Regions from separate parts of the Streptomyces sp. NPDC101160 genome, predicted to be linked through region 1. Evidence: riboswitches for the same ligand, from Rfam matches in the RefSeq annotation. Region 1 holds a riboswitch; the other holds the start of a gene.
What was found. Region 1 has a riboswitch for ZMP and ZTP ahead of glyA (serine hydroxymethyltransferase). Riboswitches for the same ligand answer to the same signal wherever they lie in the genome.
Positions count from the first base shown of each region.

Region 2: it holds a riboswitch for ZMP and ZTP, as region 1 does, so the genes downstream of both, ACIRSU_RS11165 (bifunctional 5,10-methylenetetrahydrofolate dehydrogenase/5,10-methenyltetrahydrofolate cyclohydrolase) here and glyA (serine hydroxymethyltransferase) in region 1, are expected to answer to the same signal.

Region 1 covers NZ_JBIWPJ010000007.1:330,490-341,752, forward strand. The annotation lists gene ACIRSU_RS24195 (hypothetical protein) at 1-307, shown strand, start outside; gene ACIRSU_RS24200 (hypothetical protein) at 309-1,376, shown strand; gene ACIRSU_RS24205 (isocitrate lyase/phosphoenolpyruvate mutase family protein) at 1,360-2,112, opposite strand; gene ACIRSU_RS24210 (carboxymuconolactone decarboxylase family protein) at 2,109-2,639, opposite strand; gene ACIRSU_RS24215 (PLP-dependent aminotransferase family protein) at 2,687-4,099, shown strand; gene ACIRSU_RS24220 (hypothetical protein) at 4,313-5,164, opposite strand; gene ACIRSU_RS24225 (hypothetical protein) at 5,278-5,568, shown strand; gene ACIRSU_RS24230 (glutathionylspermidine synthase family protein) at 5,575-6,765, shown strand; gene ACIRSU_RS24235 (polysaccharide deacetylase family protein) at 6,778-7,482, opposite strand; gene rocD (ornithine--oxo-acid transaminase) at 7,646-8,863, opposite strand; ZMP/ZTP riboswitch at 8,973-9,063, shown strand; gene glyA (serine hydroxymethyltransferase) at 9,283-10,557, shown strand; gene ACIRSU_RS24250 (GyrI-like domain-containing protein) at 10,716-11,263, opposite strand, start outside.
Region 2 covers NZ_JBIWPJ010000003.1:382,724-393,986, reverse strand. The annotation lists gene ACIRSU_RS11180 (DEAD/DEAH box helicase) at 1-1,790, shown strand, start outside; gene ACIRSU_RS11175 (SWF or SNF family helicase) at 1,787-3,331, shown strand; gene ACIRSU_RS11170 (hypothetical protein) at 3,694-4,458, opposite strand; gene ACIRSU_RS11165 (bifunctional 5,10-methylenetetrahydrofolate dehydrogenase/5,10-methenyltetrahydrofolate cyclohydrolase) at 4,582-5,436, opposite strand; ZMP/ZTP riboswitch at 5,464-5,582, opposite strand; gene ACIRSU_RS11160 (GAF domain-containing protein) at 5,732-7,030, shown strand; gene ACIRSU_RS11155 (aldehyde dehydrogenase family protein) at 7,440-8,963, shown strand; gene ACIRSU_RS11150 (hypothetical protein) at 9,136-9,372, opposite strand; gene ACIRSU_RS11145 (hypothetical protein) at 9,735-10,523, opposite strand; gene ACIRSU_RS11140 (hypothetical protein) at 11,032-11,263, opposite strand, start outside.

The DNA of each region.
Region 1 (11,263 bases):
CGACCACAACACCGTGTCGTACACGGTGCACGGCACCGAGCCCGCCCGCGACCCGCAGCAGGAGGAGCTGCTCCGGGCGATCCGCGAGCTCCGCGCGGACCTGACGCGCGTCGTCGCCTCGGAGCGGACCGCCGCGCTCGACGCCGAACTCTCCGACGCGGAGGACGAGATCGAGGGCACCGGCGCCGCCGGCCCCGGCCGCCTCGCCCGCCTCCGCCAGGCCCTCGCGGAAGCCGACGCCCTCACCGGCCTCCTCGCCTCGGGCGCGGCCGCTGCCCAGGCCGTCGCCGCGCTGGTCGGAGGCTGAGATGAGCACGCACGGGGGCGGGGCGTGGTGGAACGACGAGTCGCAGAGCTGGGAGACGGACGCCCCGACGCCACCGAAGCCGCCGACGGCGCCGGCTCCGGTCGCGCCGGCTCCGGTCGCGCCGGGCCCGGTCCCGGGCGAGGGGCAGGGCCGGGACCAGGGGACGGAGACCGGAACGGCGCCTGGGCAGCCGCCCGTTACGGCGCCGGGCGTGGTGCCGGCGCCCGCCCCCGGCTACGCGCCCGGAGCTGCGCCCGCCCCCGGCTACGGTCCCGGCGCCGCGCCCGCGCCCGCGCCCGGCTACGGGCCCGGGTCCGGTGCCGGGCCCGCGTACGGTCCCGTCGTGCCGCCCCCGCCGCCGTCGTACCTCCCCGGAGCGGTGCCCGCGGACGCGTCGGCGCCTCGGTCCGGGCCCTCGCGCAACGTGCTCGTGGCCGGCGCCGTGGTGGCGGTGCTGGTCGCCGGGGGCGTCGGGGGGTGGTTCCTGTGGGGTCGGGACGGCGGAGGCGGCGGTACGGGGCAGGGGCCGACGGCCGCGCCCAGTGCGACCGTGTCGGAGGCGCCGTCCACCGGGTCGGACGAGCCGTCCGGGTCCGGATCCGCGTCCGCGTCCGCGTCGCCGTCGGAGGGCGCGCCGCCCGCCGGCTTCCGGCTCGTCGAGGACGACGCGGGGTTCACGATCGCCGTGCCCGAGGGCTGGAACCGCACCACGTCCGGGGCGAGCGTGTTCTACAACGCGCCCGACGGCGCGAGCCTGGTGCAGGTCTTCACGATCGACGAGCCGGGCCTGACCCCGTACGAGGCGCTCCAGCAGACCTCCCGGGACCTGGCCGAGAAGAACCCCGGCTATCAGGAGGTCGGCCTCGAACGGACCGGGACGGACGGGAAGGAGGCCGAGCTGGTGTACTCGTACGACCGGACGGAGGGCCGCCGGAAGGTCGTCGACCGGGCCTTCACCGGCAGCGACGGCAGGCAGTACGCGGTCCTCGCCGCCGGGCCGGAGACGGAGTGGCCCAAACAGCGGGAGACCATCGACACGGCCCTCAGGTTCTTCAAGCCGGGTCCGTGACCGAGTCCTTCAGCAGGTGCCGGGCGAGCTCGCCGACTCCCGCGAGGGTGCGCCGGAGCAGCCCGGGACCGAAGGTGATCCGGGTCGCGCCGAGCAGACCGAGCTCGGTGAAGGACGGGTCGTCGGGCCGGCGCAGGAAGTTGAGCGGTCCGGTGACACCGGCCGCCCGCAGCGCGGGCAGGTCCGCGGCCGGGGCCAGGATCGGGAAGACGCAGTCCGCGCCCGCCGCCGTGTAGAGGCGGGCGCGTTCGGCGGCCTCGGTGACGGTCCCGCCGTGCAGGTACGTGTCCAGGCGCGCGTTCACGAAGAGCGCGGGCCCGGCCGCCGCCCGTACCGCCGCGAGCCGTTCGGCCTGCTCGTGCGGGTCGCGGAGCGGGCGGCCCCGACCGACCCCCGTACGGTCGGAGTCCTCCAGGTTCACGCCGACCGCGCCGGTCTCCAGGACCCGCTCGACCAGCTCCTCCGGGGCGAGGCCGTAGCCGTCCTCGACGTCGGCGGTGACCGGTACGGAGACGGACCGGACGATCCGGGCGACGGCCGCGAACATCTCGTCGGCCGGCGTGTCCCCGTCCTCGTACCCGAGCGCGGCGGCGATGCCCGCGCTGGGCGTGGCCAGGGCCGGGAAGCCGGCCTCCGCGAAGACGCGGGCGGAGGCGGCGTCCCACGGGCCGGGCAGGACCAGCGGGCGGTCGGCGGGCCGGTCGTGGTGCAGGGCCCGCAGGACGTCGGCGGTCACCGCTTGAACATCCCGGCGGTGTAGTGGCCCGGGACCATGCGGGTGGAGACGGCGATCCGGTTCCACGAGTTGATGACCGTGATCGCGCCGATGACGTGCGCGAGCTCCGCCTTGTCGAAGTGCTCGGCGGCCTCCGCGAACACCTCGTCCGGCACGAAGCCGTCGGTGACGACGGTGACGGCCTCGGTCAGGGCCAGGGCGGCCGCCTCGCGCTCGGTGTAGAAGTGCCGCGACTCGCGCCAGGCGGACAGCTGGACGATCCGCTGCACGGACTCGCCGGCCGCGAGGGCGTCCTTGGTGTGCATGTCGAGGCAGTAGGCGCAGTTGTTGATCTGCGAGGCGCGCAGCTTGATCAGCTCGTAGAGGACCGGGTCGACGTGCTTCGACGCGGCGATCTCCAGGCCGACCATGGCCTTGTAGAAGTCGGGGTGCAGCTCGGCGAAGGCGATGCGGGCGGGGTGCTCGTGCGCGTAGCCGGTCTGCGGGGTCTGCGGGGTCTGCGGGGTGCCGTTCACGGTGGTTGTCATGACGATCACCGTACGGTTCCGGTGGTGCCCGGGTATGGTCCATTTCCATGGCAAACGAGTGGGCCACTTTCGGCGCCGACCTGCATCTGGACCTCGCTGGACAGGGCCTGCGGCACGGCCTGATGGACGCGCTGCGGGAGGCGGTGCGCAGCGGGCGGCTCGCGGCGGGGACGCGGCTGCCGTCCTCGCGTTCGCTCGCCGCCGACCTGGGCGTGGCGCGGAACACCGTCGCCGACGCGTACGCGGAGCTGGTCGCCGAGGGCTGGCTCACCGCCCGGCAGGGCTCCGGCACCCGGGTGGCCCCGCGGTCCGCACCGCGTCGCACGGAGCGGAGCCGTACGGCGGCTCCCGTCGCCTCGCGCAGGGCGGCCGGGACGCCCACGTACAACCTGCTGGCCGGCACGCCCGACCTCGCCACCTTCCCGCGCGCCGACTGGCTCAAGGCGGCCCGCAAGGCGCTGATGGCCGCGCCCAACGAGGCGTTCGGCTACGGCGATCCGCGCGGCCGCGTCGAACTGCGCACCGCCCTCGCCGAGTACCTGGCGCGGGCCCGCGGGGTGCACGCGCGGCCCGAACGGATCGTGGTCTGCTCGGGGTTCGTTGACGGGCTGATGCTGATGGGGCGGGTGCTGCGGGACTGCGGGGTGCGGAAGGTGGCCGTCGAGTCGTACGGCCTCGACGTCCACTGGAACCTGCTGACCCGGGAGGGGCTGCGGATCCCGGCGCTGCCCTTCGACGAACGGGGCACCCGGACCGAGGAGTTGGCGACGACGAGCGGGGCTGGGGCGGTCCTGATGACCCCGGCCCACCAGTTCCCCATGGGTGGCGCGCTCCACCCCGACCGGCGGGCGGCGGCGGTCGACTGGGCGCGGGCCACCGGTGGGCTGATCCTGGAGGACGACTACGACGGGGAGTTCCGCTACGACCGCCAGCCCGTCGGCGCGCTCCAGGGCCTCGACCCGGAGCGCGTCGTCTACCTCGGCACGGCCAGCAAGTCGCTCGCGCCGGGCCTGCGGCTGGCGTGGATGGTGCTGCCGGAGCACCTGGTGGAGGAGGTGGCGGCGGCGAAGGGCGGGGCCGAGTGGGCGTCGCCCGCGACCGACCAGCTGACCTTCGCGGAGTTTCTCGGCTCGGGCGCGTACGACCGGCACGTCCGCGCCATGCGGCTGCGCTACCGGCGCCGCCGCGACCAGTTGGTGGCCGCCGTCGCCGCGGCCTCGCCCGGCACCCGGGTGAGCGGCATCGCCGCCGGCCTGCACGCCGTCCTCGAACTCCCCGAGGGCACCGAGGCCGCCACCGTCAGCTCCGCCGCCTTCCAGGGCCTCGCCGTCATGGGCATCAACCGCTTCCGCCACCCGGACACCCCGGTGACGAAGGACGCGCTGGTGGTGGGCTACGGAACCCCGACGGACAGCGCCTGGACGGGCGCACTGGAGGCGCTGTGCAGGGTGCTGCCGTAGCGGCCTGAGACGGAGGCCGACCGCGAGCACCGGGACCTGCCGCCGATTCGCGCTGCGCCCGTGGGCGCCCACCGCGCCTGCCGCCTGCGTCCGCGCCCCCGCCGAGCTGCGCCCGTGCCCGGCCTGGCTGTACCCGCGTCCCCGCCGGGCTGTTCCCGTGCCCCTGCCCCTGCCCGCACCCGGCGCCGCCCGGTGCCCGGCCAGGGGCCGCCGCTATGCCTCCGCCCGCTCCTCCGCCCCTTCCTCCTCCGTCATCGCCTCGCCGAATCTGGCCAGTGTCAGTGAGCCCGCCACCGCCACCGCGAAGCCGAGGACCGCAAGCCAGCCGAGGCCCTCGCGGGTCTTGTCGCCCAGCCAGGCCACGCCCACGATCGCCGGGCCGATCGTCTCGCCGAGGACGAGGCCGGCCGTGGCCGTCGTGACCGCGCCGCGGCTGAGGGCGGAGGTGTAGAGGACGAAGGCGGAGGCGCCGGCGAGCAGCAGGGCGTACAGGGCGGGGTTGGTGAAGTCCAGGCCGTCGAGGAGGCGGACGGCGACCTCGACCACGCCGAAGCCGAGGCCGCCGGCGAGGCCGAGGCCGAGGGCGCGCGGGCGGTCGGGGAGGCGGCCGGCGGCCGCGCCGATGCCCAGGACGGCGACGGCGGCCGCGAGCAGGCCCCATTCGAGTCCGTCGCCGACCCCTTCGTGGCCCTCCCGGCCGGAGGCGAGCGCCAGCATCGCGAGGCCGAGGCAGACGGCGCCGACGGCGATCCATTCGATCCGGCGCAGCCGGACGCCGAGCACGCGCGAGGCGACGACCGCCGTGACGGCGAGGCTGGCGGCGAGGGCGGCGCCGACCGCGTAGATCGGCAGGGTGCGCAGGGCCACGATCTGGAGGACGAAGCCGAGTCCGTCCAGGCCGAGCCCGGCCAGGTACCGCCACTGCCGCAGCGCCCGCCACATCAGGGCGACGTCGACGCCGCCGCCGGTGCCGGGCTCGGCGGCCCGGGCGGCGAGGGCCTGGAGGACCGAGGCGGTGCCGAAGCAGAGCGCGGAACCAAGGGCGCAGATCATCCCAAGCAGCATGAAAGGACCCTAGTGCGTGGGGTTCGGACGACCGGGCGGCTGCGGCCTCGGGCGCCGCGCCTACACTGTGCGGTCGCAACTCTGCGACGGCAGGACGACGGGGAGGACAGGTCATGCGCAGGCTGAGGTCGAGCACGGTGGTACTCGGTGGAATGGGCATGCTCGCGGCGACACTGACCGCGTGCGGCTCGGAGCCCGACCGGCGCTGCATCGACCCCGTCACGTACAAGGAACTCCCCGACTACAAGTGCGAGGACGGCCGCGGCAGCAGCAGCGGCTCCTCCACCGGCCGCTACTACTACGGCGGTTCCTCCAGCAACGGCCGTGTCAGCGGCGGCAGCTACGACAGGTCCGCCGTCGAGAGCGGCGGCTTCGGCGGCCACCACTCCTCCTCCGGCGGCTGATCCCGCATGGAGCGCCACACCATCGAGCCCCGCCCCGGCTGGCAGCGGACCGTCGAGGAGCAGGGCCTGATCTACCCGCTGACCCGCTACCCCGACGGCTCGCTGCGCCCGTACTGGGACGAGAGCGCCTACTACTCCTTCAGCCTGCCCGAGGTCGAGGCCCTGGAGGAGGTCGTCGAGGAGCTGCACGCCATGTGTCTGGCGGCGGCGGCGCACATCGTCGAGAAGAACCGTTTCGCTGACCTCGGCATCACCGACCCGCGGCTCGCCGCCCGGGTCGCCGAGTCCTGGCACCGCCGGGCCGAACTCCCCACCGTCTACGGGCGCTTCGACCTCCGTTACGACGGCGCGGGCGGCCCGGCCAAGATGCTGGAGTACAACGCCGACACCCCCACCTCCCTGGTGGAGGCGGCGAGCCCGCAGTGGTTCTGGATGGAGGAGCGCTTCCCCGGCGCCGACCAGTGGAACTCGCTCCACGAGCGCCTCGTCGACGCCTGGAGGCGCCAGGCGCACCTGCTGCCGCCCGGCAGCCCCGTGCACTTCGTCCACTCCGACGGCGACGAGCTCGGCGAGGACCTGATGACCGTCGCGTACCTGCGCGAGACCGCCCAGCAGGCCGGCCTCGCCACCGAGGCGCTGTCGGTCGAGCGGATCGGCTGGGACCGCATCACCGGCCGCTTCGTCGACGACCGGCTCCGCTTCATCCGCGCCTGCTTCAAGCTCTACCCGTGGGAGTGGCTCACCACGGACCGCTTCGGCCCGCACGTCCTCGACACCCTCGACAACGGCGGCGGGACCGGCTCCACCTGCTGGATCGAGCCCGCCTGGAAGATGCTGCTCTCCAACAAGGCGCTGCTCGCGGTCCTCTGGGAGCTGTACCCGGGCCACCCCAACCTGCTGCCCGCCTACCTCGACGGCCCCCGCGAACTGGCCACGACCACCGGCTGGGTGGCCAAGCCGCTGCTCGGCCGCGAGGGCGCCGGCGTCACCCTGCACGAGCCGGGCGACGCCGTCGTCCTCCGCGACGACGAGCCCTGCTGCTACCAGGAGCTCGCCCCGCTGCCCGACTTCGACGGCAACCGCGTCGTGCTCGGCGCGTGGACCGTCGGCGACGAGGCGGCGGGGCTCGGCATCCGGGAGTCGGCGGGACCGGTGACGGACGAGTACGCCCGCTTCATCCCGCACGTGATCCTCTGACCAGGACTCCGGTCAGGACTCCGGTACGTAGTCCCTGAGCGGCGCGGGCCGGAGACCGGCCGCGTCGGCCGCCGCCAGGGCCCGCCGCAGGTCCTGCTCGACCGTCTCGTTGAAGTGCAGCAGAACGATGTCGCCCGCCTTGAGCGCGGGCGTCGGCGGGGTCCACTGGCCCCAGGTCGTCATGTCGTACGTCCACGTCACCACGGCCTTCGCCCCGCACGCCCGCGCGGTGGTCAGCGTGGTCGCGTCGTACGTCCCGTACGGCGGGCGCAGCAGCCGCGCCCCGTCCCCGAACTCGGCGAGCTGCGCCTCGCGCGCCCCGCAGACCTGCGCCCGCTGGCCGGCGGCGTCGAGGGTGGTGAGGTCCGGGTGGTCGACGGTGTGGTTCTCGACGCGGGACGGGCCCTGGTCGAGCAGCGTGTGGAAGTAGCCGGAGTCGTACGCGTACGCGCCCGGCAGCAGGAAGAGGGACGCGGGCACCCGGCGGTCGAGCAGCAGCTTCGCGGCGGCCGGGTCGTGGTACCAGCCGTCGTCGATGGTGACGAAGACGACCGGGTCGGTGGTCTGGACGTGGTTCACGACCGGTACGGGCTCCGGCCAGGCGGCGGCGGCCGTCGGTGCGGCGTGGGCGGGGGCGGGAAGCGCGCTCACGAAGGCGAGCGGGACGAGCGCGGCGAGCGCGCGGCGCAGCGCGCGGCGCAGACGGGGTCTCGACATGGCGGCCATCATTGGCCTAGACCAACTGGGGTGTCAATGGGGGGAGTCGGGCAGGAAACGGACGTGGGCGGTCCGCCCGGAGACGGTCCGCCCGGAGACGGTCCGCCCGGAGGCGGTCCGCCCGGAGACGGACCGGACCGCCCACGTCCGTCAGCGCGAACCGTCAGTCCGCCGAGAGCACCGCCCGCAGCTGCTCCAGACCCCAGTCCAGGTCCTCCTTCGAGATCACCAGCGGCGGCGCGATCCGGATCGTCGACCCGTGCGTGTCCTTCACCAGGACGCCCCGGGCCATCAGCTTCTCCGAGATCTGCCGGCCCGTGCCCTTCGCGGGTGCGATGTCCACACCCGCCCAGAGCCCGCGGCCCCGCACCGCCTCCACGGCTCCCCCGCCCACGAGCAGGCCCAGCTCGGCGTGCAGGTGCTCGCCCAGCTCGGCCGCGCGCTGCTGGTACTCGCCCGTCCGCAGCATCGCGATGACCTCAAGGGCGACCGCGCAGGCCAGCGGGTTGCCGCCGAAGGTCGAGCCGTGCTCGCCCGGCCGGAACACCCCGAGGACGTCCCGGTTCGCGACCACCGCCGACACCGGCACGACACCGCCGCCGAGCGCCTTGCCCAGGACGTAGACGTCGGGCACCACGTCCTCGTGCTCGCACGCGAACGTCCGGCCCGTACGGCCCAGGCCCGACTGGATCTCGTCCGCCATGAACAGCACGTTCTTCCGGGCCGTCAGCTCCCGCACCCCGCGCAGATAACCGGCCGGCGGGACCAGCACCCCCGCCTCGCCCTGGATCGGCTCCAGGAGCACGGCCACCGTGTTCTCCGTGACGGCCGCCTCCAGGGCGGTCAGATCGCCGTACGGCACGATCTCGAAGCCCGGCGTGTACGGACCGAAGTGGTCACGCGCCTCGTGGTCCGTGGAGAAGCTGACGATCGTCGTCGTCCGGCCGTGGAAGTTGTTCCCCGCCACGACGATCTTCGCGTGCCCGTCCGGCACGCCCTTCACCTCGTACCCCCACTTGCGAGCCGTCTTCACCGCCGTCTCCACGGCCTCCGCGCCCGTGTTCATCGGCAGCACCATCTCCTTGCCGCACAGCTCGGCCAGGCGCGCGCAGAACTCCCCGAACCGGTCGTGCTGGAACGCGCGCGACGTCAGCGTCACCCGCTCCAGCTGCGCGTGGGCGGCGTCGATCAGGCGCCGGTTGCCGTGCCCGAAGTTGAGCGCCGAGTACCCGGCGAGCATGTCGAGGTAGCGGCGCCCCTCGACATCGGTCATCCAGGCGCCCTCGGCGGAGGCGACGACCACGGGCAGGGGGTGGTAGTTGTGGGCGCTGTGGGCGTCCGCGGCAGCGATCTCGTCTTGCGTCCTCGACGTACTCGACACGGGGTCTCCGTTCGTCCTGCGGCCAGGGGCGGGTGTGGTTCCCTTTTCTTATCGTCGCTCGCATGCCGCACGGGGAAACCTGTCGTGACGGCGCGCCCGATACTCTGGAAACACGCACGGCGACTGGCGTACGGGGAACGGACCCCGGGGGAGCCGTGCGCGGCAGAGCACACGAGATGCCGTCCGCCTGGGCATCACGGGAGACCGAAGTCCCGTGTGGATGCCGCCCGCCCCCTGCCTTCGGCGGGTGAGCCCCCATCCGCATCACGGGAGACCGAAAGTCCCGTGTGGATGCCGCCCGCCCCCTGCCTTCGGCGGGTGAGCCCCATCCGCTTCACGGGAGACCGACAGTCCCGTGCGGTGCCGCTCGATGCCGTTGGCATCCGCGCCCGGGACCCCAGCCCGGAGGTACGAACGCCATGAACCTTCCCCTTCCCGCCCACCACCCGGCCCTCTCCGCCGCCGATCCCGAGCTCGCCGCGCTCGTCGGGGCCGAGGAGCGGCTCCAGGCCGAGACGCTCCGCCTCATCCCCAGCGAGAACTACGTCTCCGACGCCGTCCTCGAAGCCTCCGGCACCGTGCTGCAGAACAAGTACAGCGAGGGCTATCCGGGCCGCCGCTACTACGAGGGCCAGCAGAACATCGACCAGGTCGAGAGCCTGGCCATCGCCCGCGCCCAGGCCCTCTTCGGCGTCGACCACGCCAATGTGCAGCCGTACTCCGGCTCGCCGGCCAACCTCGCCGTCTACCTGGCCTTCGCGCAGCCCGGCGACACCGTGATGGGCATGGCGCTGCCGATGGGCGGCCACCTCACCCACGGCTGGGGCGTCTCCGCGACCGGCACCTGGTTCCGGGGCGTGCAGTACGGCGTACGGAAGGACACCGGGCTCATCGACTTCGACCAGGTCCGCGAGCTGGCCCTCGCCGAGCGCCCGAAGGTGATCTTCTGCGGCGGTACGGCGCTGCCCCGCACGATCGACTTCGCCGCGTTCGGGGAGATCGCCCGCGAGGCCGGCGCCGTGCTCGTCGCCGACGTCGCCCACATCGCCGGCCTGATCGCGGGCGGCGCCCACCCGTCGCCGGTGCCGCACGTGGACGTGATCTCGACGACCACGCACAAGACCCTGCGCGGTCCGCGCGGCGCGATGCTGATGTGCCGCGAAGAGCACGCCAAGGCCCTCGACAAGGCCGTCTTCCCCGGCCTCCAGGGCGGCCCGCACAACCAGACGACCGCCGCCATCGCCGTCGCCCTGCACGAGGCGGCCCAGCCGTCCTTCCGCGACTACGCCCACGCGGTCGTCGCCAACGCCCGGGCCCTCGCCGAGGCACTGCTCGACCGCGGCTTCGACCTGGTCTCCGGCGGCACCGACAACCACCTGATCCTGATGGACCTCACGCCCAAGGAGGTCCCGGGCAAGGTGGCGGCCAAGGCGCTCGACCGGGCCGGGATCGTCGTCAACTACAACACCGTCCCGTTCGACCCGCGGAAGCCCTTCGACCCGTCCGGCATCCGCATCGGCACCCCGTCGCTCACCTCGCGCGGCCTCGGCGTCGCGCACATGCCGCAGGTCGCCGACTGGATCGACCGGGGCGTCGCCGCCGCCGGAAAGGGCGACGAGGACGCCCTGGCCGTCATCCGCGCCGAGGTCGCCGAGCTGATGGCCGCCTTCCCGGCCCCGGGCCTGCCGGTCTAGCCGGGCCGGGCCCCACGCGTTCCGGGGCGGGAGAGCGAGTGCCCCGCCCGCCCCGGAGGCCGCCCGGAGGACACCCGAAGTCCGCCCCGGAGTCCGCCCGGAGGCGGCCACCCGGAGACCGTCCGGAGTCCCCCCGGAGTCCCCCCCGGGAGTCCGCCTCAGGCCGTGGTGCGGGCCACCGGGATCCACAGCTGCGCGTCGTTCTGCGCAGGGTCGTCCTGCGCGGGGCGGGTGCGCAGGATCTCCGGGCCCGGCCGGTACTCGTACGGGTTGGACGGGATCCACCGGGCGGCCACGTCGGCCCACATCTGCTGCAGCGCCTGCGGGAACGGCCCGGTGTTCTCGAACACCGCCCAGGTGCCCGCCGGGCACTCCAGCACGTCGAGGTCGTCCGGCAGTTCGGCGTCGGCGGTGGTCACCACGGCGTGGTAGTAGTCCAGTTCGCTGCCCTCCTCGAAGCCGTCCTTGCCGCCGTCCTTGGCGCCGTCCGGCAGGCGCACGGTCGCCGAGACCACGCCCTCCGGGTCCTGGTCCGACAGGGCGGCGATCCGCAGCATCGTCTCCGGCGGGATGCTCTTGATGTGCTCGGCGATGTGCGGGTTGACGCCCTGGTGGATCAGCGGGACGCGGGCCTTCCTGCCCACGACCCGGAACGCTTCCTTCTCCACGATGCGGTATCGCATGCTGCTGTTCCCTTCGACGGTGA
Region 2 (11,263 bases), on a different contig from region 1:
CGTCGTACCTCTCCGCCGACGCCCTGCTCGCCTTCCACTGGCGTTTCGCGATCGGCGACGAGGAGCTGACCCGCGAGGAACTCGACCGGCTCGCCGAGGCCGGCCGGCCGCTGGTCCGGCTGCGCGACCAGTGGGTGCTCGTCGACCCGGACGAGGTGCGGCGCGCCCACGCGCGGCAGGACCGCAAGCTGACGCCGGTCGACGCACTCGGCGCCGTGCTCACCGGCACCACCGAGGTCGACGGACGGCAGGTCGAGGTCCAGGCCACCGGCTGGGTGGAGCGGCTGCGGGCCCGGCTCGCCGACCCGGAGGGCAGCGGGCAGGAGGTCGCCCAGCCCGCCGCGCTCGCCGCGACGCTGCGCGACTACCAGCTGCGCGGCCTCGCCTGGCTGCACCGGATGACCTCGCTCGGCCTCGGCGGCTGCCTCGCCGACGACATGGGCCTCGGCAAGACCATCACCCTGATCGCACTCCATCTGCACCGGCAGAGCGATCCCGCAGCGGCCGGTCCGACGCTCGTGGTCTGCCCGACCTCGCTCATGGGCAACTGGCAGCGTGAGATCGAGAAGTTCGCGCCGGGCACGCCGGTGCGCCGCTTCCACGGCGTGTCGCGCTCGCTGGACGGGCTCGCCGACGGCGAGTTCGTGCTCACGACGTACGGCACGATGCGGCTCGACGCCGCCCGGCTCGCGGACCGGGCGTGGGGGCTGGTCGTCGCCGACGAGGCGCAGCACGTCAAGAACCCTTACTCGGCGACGGCCCGCGCGCTGCGCACCATCGGAGCGAAGGCGCGCGTGGCGCTGTCGGGCACGCCCGTCGAGAACAACCTCTCCGAGCTGTGGGCGATCCTCGACTGGACGACGCCGGGCCTGCTCGGCGGGCTCGGCGCGTTCCGTACGCGGTACGCCTCCGATGTCGAGGGCGGCACCGACCCGGCAGCGGCGGCGCGCCTCGCCGCGCTCGTACGGCCGTTCCTCCTGCGCCGTCGCAAGTCGGACCCGGGCATCGCGCCCGAGCTGCCGCCGAAGACCGAGACCGACCGGGCCGTGCCGCTCACGAAGGAGCAGGCGGGGCTGTACGAGGCGGTGGTGCGGGAGACACTGGCGGCCATCGCCGAGGCGGACGGGATGGAGCGGCGCGGCCTGGTGGTCAAGCTGCTCACCGGACTCAAGCAGATCTGCAACCACCCGGCGCAGTATCTGAAGGAGGACCCGCGACAGGACCCGCCGCTCGGCACCGGGGGCCGCATCGCGGGGCGCTCGGGCAAGCTGGAGCTGCTCGACGAACTCCTCGACACGATCCTCGCGGAGGACGCGAGCGTGCTGGTCTTCACGCAGTACGTGCGGATGGCCCGGCTGTTGGAGGCGCATCTGGCGGCGCGGGGCGTACCGACACAGTTCCTGCACGGCGGCACGCCGGTCGCCGAGCGGGAGGCGATGGTCGCCCGCTTCCAGAACGGCGAGGTGCCGGTCTTCCTGCTCTCCCTGAAGGCGGCGGGCACCGGCCTCAACCTCACCAGGGCCGGCCATGTCGTGCACTACGACCGCTGGTGGAACCCGGCCGTGGAGGCGCAGGCCACCGACCGGGCGTACCGGATCGGACAGACCCAGCCCGTGCAGGTCCACCGGCTGATCGCCGAGGGCACGATCGAGGACCGGATCGCGCAGATGCTGGAGCGCAAGCGGGCACTGGCCGACTCGGTGCTCGCCTCGGGCGAGGCGGCCCTGACGGAGCTGACGGACGCGGAACTCTCGGAACTGGTGCGGCTGCGCGGGGAGGACGGACGATGAGCGAGTACGGGACCCACGGAGACGACGGGTACGACGGGTACGACGGGGAAGACCAGGGCTACGGCGGCTACGGGGGCCACGGCAAGGACGGGGAGGACCGAGCCCACGGGGGCCACGGCCAGGACGGGGGACGCAGGGGCCGCGGGCGCTACCGGGAGCACGGTGACGCGACGCGGACCTTCGCGGCGCTGCCACCCGTCCAGGGCGGGACATTCGCCCGCACCTGGTGGGGCCGGGCATGGCTGCAGGCCCTTGAGGACACGGCGCTGGACGGCCGGCAGTTGAAGGCGGGGCGGCGACACGCCCGGGCGGGGGCGGTGGGCGCGGTCTCGGTGCGGCCGGGGCGGATCACGGCCTTGGTGCGGGACCCGGACGGCACGTCGTACCGCAGTGACGTACTGCTCCAGGAGCTGTCCGAGGCGGAGTGGGACCGGCTGGTCGACCTGGCGGTGGCCAGTGCGGGACACATCGCGGCCCTGCTGGACCGCGAGATGCCGCCGCATCTGGTGGAGGACGCGGCGGCGGCCGGGCTGGAACTGCTGCCGGGCATCGGCGACCTGGAGCCCGAGTGCGGCTGCGAGGCCTGGGACCACTGCCCGCACACGGCGGCGCTCTGCTACCAGGTGGCGCGGCTGCTCGACGAGGACCCGTTCGTGCTGATGCTGATGCGGGGACGGGGCGAGCGCGCGCTGATCGAGGCGCTGCAGGAGCGCAGCGCGGCGTGGGCCACGGTGGAATCCGACAAGTCGCGGGGCGGGCGGTCCGGCGTGTCGGGCGGCTTCGGTGCGGCGGGCGGCGCGGGCGGGGCCGGCGTGTCGGGTGTCTCGGGTGCGTCAGGTACCTACGGTGTTTCGGGTGTCTCGGCGGCGGAGGCGTTCGCGGCGGGTGGCATCCTGCCGCCGCTGCCCGCGCCGCCGGTCCCGTCCGCCGCGCCGGGCGCGCCGCCGTCCCTCGACACGGAGACCGACCCGGAGCCGGGTCTCGACCCGGCGGCCCTGGAGTTCCTCGCGGCGGACGCGGCTGCCCGGGCCCACCGGCTGCTGTCCGGTGCCGCTACGGCGGTGCCGTCGCCGCCCGGCCCGGCGCAGGCGGAGCCGGGCGCCGTGACGGCGTTCGCCGACCCGTCCCTGACGGTGGCCCAGGACGCGGTACGGCTGGCCGCCGGCTCCCCCGCGTCGTGGATCGCGGCCCGCCTCGCCGCCGGCACGGGCCGCACCCGGACCGGCCTCGACCTCGCGGTCCGCGCCTGGCGCCTCGGCGGCCCGGCCGGCCTCGCGGTCCTGGAGGAGGAGTGGACCCCGGACCCCGACGCGCTGCGCCGGGCCGAAGCCCGGCTCCTGGACGCCTGGGACCCCGCCGACCGGCCCGCCCTCCAGCCGTCCGGCCCGGCCCGCTGGACCCTGACGGGCACGGACGTCCAGCTCCGCCTGGGCGAGGACGGCCGCTGGTGGCCGTACCGCGAGGAGGACGGTCTCTGGACCCCGGCGGGCCCGCCGGAACACGACCCGGCGGCGGCGCTGTCGGGGGTGGCGGAGGGGTAGCTGCGGGGCCCCGTCGAAACCGGCAGGCGCGGCGAGGGCGGGACCGGGCCGGGCGGGCCGGGCGGGCCGGGCGGGCCGGGCGGGCCGGGCGGGCCGGGCGGGCCGGGCGGGCCGGTGCGGAACGGCGTAGGTGCGCCGCGCGGGTCGGGACGGGGCGACGAGAACGGGTTCCGTGCCGCACGGGTGGGGGCCGGTGCGGAACGGCGAAGGACCCGGACGCCGGGCCGGCCCCCCGCCCGGGGTGCCGCGCGCCGAGACGCCCCCGCCCCGCCCGCGCAACGCCGGGCCGGTCCCCCGCCCAGGTGTCCCGCGCCGAGACGCCACCGCCCCGCCCTGCCTGCCCCGCGCCCTCCCGCCGCGCCTCACTGCAGCGGAGCCGTCAGCTTCCTGCCGGTGTCCGACGGTGCTGCCAGGCTGCAGGCGATCCTGTCCTCGCCCAGGAGGTAGCTGGTGCGGTACGGGTACTGGACGAAGGTGGTCCAGCGGGTGCCGAGGGGCTGCTCGGCGGCCTTGACGCGGAGAGGGGCCCGGCAGAGCGCGGCGGCCGCGTCCCGTACCGCGCGGTCGTCGCCGTACCTGCCGGTGAGGAGCGGACGGGCGACGACCTCGGCGTCGTGGCGCGTGTCGCAGGCGCGGCGGACGACGGTGCCGGGCGCGTCGCGGTCGATGTCGAAGCAGTCGCCGACGCGCAGGGTGTCGTACGGCGTGCGGGCGGGCGGGTTCGCCGTGGCGCGCCGCTGCCGCGGGGGCGTGGCGGACGCGGCCGGGTGGGGCACGGCGGTGGCCGTCGCCGTGGCCGTCGCCGTAGCCGTCGCCGTGGCCTCGGTGCGGTCCTCCGCCGTGCGGTCCGCGGTGCGGACGGGCATCGGGGAGGGGCGCTCGGCCTGCGCCGAGGGGTGCTGGCCGGGCGGCGCGGCGGACGGGTCGACGGGGTCGGCTGTGCCGCTCGTGTCGTGTGCCGGGGGCGGCGCGCCGTGCAGATCGCTTTCGGCCGCGCCACCGTGTGCGGTGAAGGCCACCGAGAGCGCCACTATGGTGGCGAGCGCGGCGACCGGCAGGACGACGACGCCCGGCCGTCGCGGTGGCCGGGCGTCGCGGGACGGGGTTTCCGTCGGCGGGCGGTGCATGGGAATCAGCCTCGCCCGCGCGTGCCCATGTGGCGAGCGATACCGGCGCATTGGGCCCTGCTCGTACAGAACCGTGACAATCCCGCTGCTCGCACGAGACCCGGGGCCCACGCCATGGAAGACCTACAGCCCGAGCTGGCGCTCGGCCGCGTCGACGGTCTGGGCGAGCAGCACGGCGATGGTCATCGGGCCGACGCCACCGGGGACCGGGGTGATGAGGGAGGCGCGCTCGGCGGCGCTGTCGAAGTCGACGTCGCCGACGTTGCCGGCGTTGTAGCCGGCGTCGATGACGACGGCGCCGGGCTTGATGTCCTCGCCCTTGATGAACTGCGGCTTGCCGACGGCGGCGACCAGGATGTCGGCCTCGCGGACGGCGGCGGAGAGGTCGGTGGTACGGGAGTGGCAGTAGGTGACGGTGGCGTCGCGGCCGAGGAGCAGCAGGCCGGCCGGCTTGCCGAGGATGGCGCTGCGGCCGACGACGACGGCCCGCTTGCCGCTGAGCTCGACCTCGTACTCGTCGAGCAGCCGCATGATGCCGCCGGGGGTGCAGGAGACGAAGCCGGGCAGACCGAAGCCCATGGCGGCGAAGGAGGCCATGGTGACGCCGTCGACGTCCTTCTCCGGGGCGATGGCCTCGAAGGCGGCGCGCTCGTCGATGTGCGGGCCGACCGGGTGCTGCAGCAGGATGCCGTGGACCTCGGGGTCCTCGGAGAGCGCGGTGATCGCCGCGACGAGCTCCTCGGTGGTGGTCTCGGCGGGCAGCTCGACGTGCTTGGAGCGGATTCCGGCCTTCGCGCAGCGGTTCTGCTTCATCTTGACGTACGTGACGGAGGCCGGGTCGGCGCCGACGAGGACGGTGGCGAGGCAGGGGGTGGTGCCGGTGCGGCGGGTGATCTCGGCGGCGCGGGCCGCGGTCTCCTCGACCGTGCGGCGGGCGAGCGCGGTGCCGTCCATGAGGCGTGCGGTGCTGGTGGACATGGGCCACTCCTGGGCGTCGTCGAGAACGTGGTTCGCCCAGGCGCACGGCTGCGTCACGGCCGCGTGCACCGGTCCTGCGAGTACGCGCGTCCGCCGGGCCGCTCCCCGGTGGTGATCCACCTCAAGCGCCAGTCACGGCCCGGTCCCACTGTACGGGACCCCCGGGTGGTGGGTACCGGTCAGGGCGCATATGCGGGCCGGTCCGGACGCTTGTCGGCCCGCCGTGCGCGCATGACGATGGCGTCCACGGTGCCGACGGGTGCCCGACGACCTCGACGGGGAGGCCGAGTTGAGCGTGAGCGACACGTGGCGTGACACGTGGGCGGACACGGACGGTGCGGCGGTGCGGCGGGCGCACGAGGCGTTCACGGCCGGCGGCCGGCTCGCGGCCCCGCCGGGCTGCCCGCCCGTCCGGCCGCTGGTGGCGGACTCCTGGCGGCGTTCGGCGCGGGCACGGGTGAGCCCGGACGGCGCGGCGCGCGTGGAGCTGGACGAGGACGAGCTGGCCGGGCACCGGGAGGAGCATCCGCTGGCGGCGGCGATGCCGGTGGTCCGGGAGCTGATGGGGGCGTACGCGCGGGACGGCGAGCATCTGCTCGCGGTGTGCGACGCGGCGGGCCGGATGCTGTGGGTGGAGGGGCATGCAGGGACGCTGCGGCTCGCACGCGGGATGAACTTCGTGGCCGGGGCGCGCTGGTCGGAGTCGGCGGCGGGGACGAACGCGCCGGGGACGGCCATGGCGCTGGACCGGCCGGTGCAGGTGTGCGCGGCGGAGCACTTCCGGCGGCCGGTGCAGGCGTGGACCTGCGCGGCGGCGCCGGTGCACGATCCGCACTCCGGGCGGCTGCTCGGGGCGGTCGACATCACCGGCGGGGATCGGCTGGCGCATCCGCACAGTCTGGCGTTCGTGCAGGCGGTGGCGCGGGCCGCCGAGTCGCAGCTCGCGCTCCTCTCCCCCGCCCCGGCGGCCGGCCGGCCGCGGCTCACGGCCCTCGGCCGGGACGAGGCGCTGCTGCACGTGGCGGGGCGGCGGCTGCGGCTGAGCCGCCGGCACAGCGAGATCCTGGTGATCCTGGCGCAGCGCCCGGAGGGCGTGTCCGGGGACGAGCTGCTCACGCTGCTGTACGAGGACGAGTCGGTCACGCCGGTGACGCTGCGGGCGGAGCTTTCCCGGCTGCGCGGCCTGCTCGGCGCGGAGCTGCTGGCCTCCCGTCCGTACCGGCTGACGGAGGCGGTGGACGCGGACTTCGCGGTGGTGGACCGGCGGCTGGCGTCGGGGGCCGTGGCGACGGCGCTCGGCGGGTACGCGGGGCCGCTGCTGCCGTCGTCGTGCGCGCCGGGAGTGGTACGGCTCCGGGATCGGCTGACCGGGCGGCTGCGGGCGGCGCTGGTGGACCGGGGCGATCCGGGGCTCCTCGCGGACTGGGCGTACAGCGCGTGGGGCGAGGACGACGTGACGGTGTGGCGGGCGCTCGCCTCGGCCGTACCGGCGGCGCAGGCCCCTGCCGTACGGGCACGGCTCGCCGCCCTGGACGCCGAACTGGCATCGGGCGCAACGGTGTTGCAACGTCCGGCGGCGCACACTCGGCACTGACCGCCGGCCGGGCAGGAACGGGCGGCGGGGCCGCGTCGGAGATGGCCGCGTCACACGCGCTCGCACCGCACGTGTCGCACGCGCTCACACCGCACGTGGTCGTGTCGCACGCGCTCGCACCGCGGGCGTCGCGTCGCTGCGGCCGCAGCGCGGGCGGTCGCACCGAACACGGCCGCAACGCAAGCAGCCGCACGGCAAGCGGTCGCTCGCACGCGGCCACACCGCACGTAGCCGCACGGCAAGCAGTCGCAAGGCACGCATCCGAACCGCAAGCGGCCGCTCGCACGCGGTCGCTCGCAAGCAGCCGCACGGGACGCGGCCGCATCGCAAGAGGCCGCAACGCACGCGGCCCACCGCAAGAGGCCGCACGCAGGTCACATCGCAGGTCGCACAGAGGGAGGCCATGCCCATGACCCGTTTCGCCGCACCCGGTACCGAGGGTTCGCTCATGTCGTACGCGGGGCGCTACGACCACTGGATCGGCGGTGAGTACGTCGCCCCGGCGCGCGGGAGGTACTTCGAGAACCCGAGCCCGGTCGACGGCCGCCCCTTCACGGAGGTGGCGCGCGGCACCGCCGAGGACGTGGAGCGCGCCCTCGACGCGGCGCACGCGGCCGCCCCGGCCTGGGGCCGTACGGCGCCGGCCGAGCGGGCGCAGGTGCTGCTGCGGATCGCGGACCGGATGGAGCAGAACCTGGAGGCGCTCGCGGTCGCGGAGAGCTGGGAGAACGGCAAGCCGGTCCGCGAGACGCTGGCCGCGGACATCCCGCTCGCCATCGACCACTTCCGTTACTTCGCGGGCGCGCTGCGCGCCCAGGAGGGCGCGCTCAGCCAGATCGACGACGACACCGTCGCCTACCACTTCCACGAGCCGCTGGGTGTGGTCGCCCAGATCATCCCGTGGAACTTCCCGATCCTGATGGCGGTCTGGAAGCTGGCGCCCGCCCTCGCCGCGGGCAACGCGATCGTCCTGAAGCCCGCCGAGCAGACCCCCGTCTCCGTCCACTACTGGATGAGCCTGGTCGCCGACCTGCTGCCGCCCGGCGTGGTCAACATCGTCAACGGCTTCGGCGAGGAGGTTGGCAAGCCCCTGGCGTCCTCCCCGCGGGTCGCGAAGATCGCGTTCACCGGTGAGACGACGACGGGCCGGCTGATCATGGGGTACGCCGCCGAGAACCTCAAGCCGGTCACGCTGGAGCTGGGCGGAAAGTCGCCCAACATCTTCTTCGACGACGTCTCGTCGGCCGACGACGACTTCCTCGACAAGGCCCTCGAAGGCTTCACCATGTTCGCCCTCAACCAGGGCGAGGTCTGCACCTGTCCCTCCCGCGCGCTGATCCAGCGCGGCCACTACCACGAGTTCCTCGAGGCGGCGATCACCCGCACGGAGGCCATCGTCCCCGGCCACCCGCTGGACACCGACACCATGATCGGCGCCCAGGCCTCCGCCGACCAGCTCGAGAAGATCCTCTCCTACCTGGAGATCGGCCAGCAGGAGGGCGCCAAGATCCTGACGGGCGGTCAGCGAGTCGAGCACGGCGGTGAGTTGGCCGGTGGCTTCTACGTCCAGCCCACCGTCTTCGAGGGCGACAACCGCATGCGGATCTTCCAGGAGGAGATCTTCGGCCCGGTCGTCGCCGTCACCTCCTTCGCCGACTTCGACGACGCCATCCGCACCGCCAACGACACCCTCTACGGCCTCGGCGCCGGCGTCTGGACCCGCGACACCACCACCGCCTACCGCGCGGGCCGCGCGATCCAGGCGGGCCGCGTCTGGACGAACTGCTACCACGCGTATCCGGCACACGCGGCCTTCGGCGGCTACAAGCAGTCGGGGGTCGGACGTGAGACCCACAAGATGATGCTGGAGCACTACCAGCAGACGAAGAATCTGCTGGTGAACTACTCGCCGAAGAAGCTCGGCTTCTTCTAGCGGGACGAAAGAAGGCACCTGACCTGGGGTTTTCCCCGGGTCAGGTGCCTTCTTGGAGCGCACGACCCCTCCCATGGGGGAGGTATCGAAATACCCCCCTTCTTCCAGTTCGTCCCGCCGGTATCCCAGTCCTGACCAGCAGTTCCGGGCCATACACGGGCCAGATTGCGGCTCAGGGCCAGGTCCGTCGGGCGCTTGCCGCGGCCGGCGTGACGGGCGGGTCGAAGGCCTCGGGCGCCGGGCTGGAGGTGCTGCCCCTGCCGCGGCCCAGGCCTCCGCCGGGGATGTTGCCCGGCAGCAGGCCGCGGCGCCTCCAGACCTCCAACATCTTTGCGGTCACGGCGAACCCGTGCCGGTGCGCATGGTCGAGCAGCAGCTGATCCGCCGCGCTCGGGGTGTCAGTGGACATGCCAGGGAAGGTACCGGCGCCGCTCGCGGCCTTGACCGGGCTGTCACCTCATCCGGTGGCTGCCCGCGGAACGGCAGCCAGATGGCAACGCCATGGCGTAGGGGTGGCAGCCCGTTTAGAGCCCCCCTACCTCCGCCAGGTCCCCGCACGGGCCGCCCGCTCAAATGGCGTGCAGCGGGTCACCGCCACACCCTGCGCCATTGATCTTTGACGGGTTTGACGGGGTTGGCGCGCCTCAGGGGTACCGGCCTCGCGTCTACGGGCGGGAGGCTCAACAAGGTCCCGCACGCAGGGAGTAGCGGGGCTAACCCGCCACTCAAGCACTGTGCGGCCCAGGACGCGACGTTAGCGGCGCGGCCCCTTCATGCTCCGCCCGTCAGGAAGAACGACAACCTCCCCTGCTGATCGTCCCAGTCGTAGCGCATCGCATCCGCCGCCGACGTAATCACCTGGCTGGCCGACGACAACAAGTGGGGCACGGGCCTCCCCTCGTCCTTCCGCTCCTGGGCGGCGCCGACCGGTCGGCAGGCGAGAGCCACGGCGGCCGCACCGTCGCCGAAGAGCGAGTTGACCACCGCGGTGCGCATCGTCGAGTCGAAGACATAGGCCGCCGAGCAGACCTCGGCACACACCACGACCGCGACGGACCCGGGGTTGGCCACGCACCACGACCTGGCGGCGGCCAGGCCGTTCATCGCTGCGTGGCAGCCCATGCCCACAATGTCGAGACGCTCAACAGTCGGCGGCAGCGCCATCTCCCGCAGCAGCAGCGCGCTCAGCCCTGGGGTGAGCAGCCCCGTCGTCGTCACGCAGCACAGGTAGCCCACCTGCCCAAAGCCGAGTCCGGCCCGGTCCAGGCAGGTACGAAGGGCCCGGCTGCCCATGTCGAGCGCGACCCGCTGATGCTTCGCCCGGAGGTGCCCCGGACTCTCCTCAGGCGGACATCCCTCGGGGCCGCGCACGGGGAGCGTCAGGAAGCGGCGCCGGATGCCGCTCGCGTGGAACAGCCGAACGACCTTCGGATCGGAGACGGCGAAGTGCTCCAGAAGGTCAGATTGCGAGTAGGTGCGGCCCGCGACGGCCGTGCCGACCGACCTAATCGAAGGAACGGGGCGGTGGCCGCTGCTTGGTGGCGGCCCTGAAGTGGTCATTGAGCCTCCCTGTACGAACCAACGAACGAGGAATGACGTGCTCACCGATGGTGAGTCGGCGGGAGATCGACACTCCTCCGCTGATTCCGTTGAGATAAGGCTCACGAGGGGGCACATCTGCGTTTGCTGGGGCCGCAGAGTTGGGGTGAAGCGGAGACGGAAGATGCGGCGTCGGTACATACTCTGATCGCGCCGGGTGTGCTCCCCACCCTGTGGCATCCGGGCGGTCATTCCCGTGCCAGCCGATCAACGCGGACACCGTCTGCAGCGCGGCAGTCGTGGTGGTAGACCACCCGCCTTCAATCGCTAGGCACACGAGCAGCGCAACACCGTCGAACGCTGCATCAACCGCTTGAGGCTGTGGCGAGGGATCGCCACCCGCTACGAGAAGACCGCAGCCATCTACTTGGCCGGGTTGCACGTCGTGGGGATCTTCCTCTGGTCCGCCAGGTGATCCAAGCGAAACCGCCTAGAACGCCAGGAACTTCACCGGGACGGGGACAATGCCTCAGGGGCCGACGCCGGGCGGAGGAGACGAATACTTCTGACCTGTCTTTGCGTCGGTGAGGGGAGTAGTCGGTGTGAACCCGTCGAGCGAGGCGTCAGGCTTGCCTGTGCCAGAGCTCGGCTCGGTGGGGGTAGCGTGAGCGCCCCCATCCGGCTCGCCGCTGTCGGTTGGCCTGATGTCGGGCTCGTCGACGAGGCACGCGGTTTCGGCAGGGCAGCCCTCATACAGATCC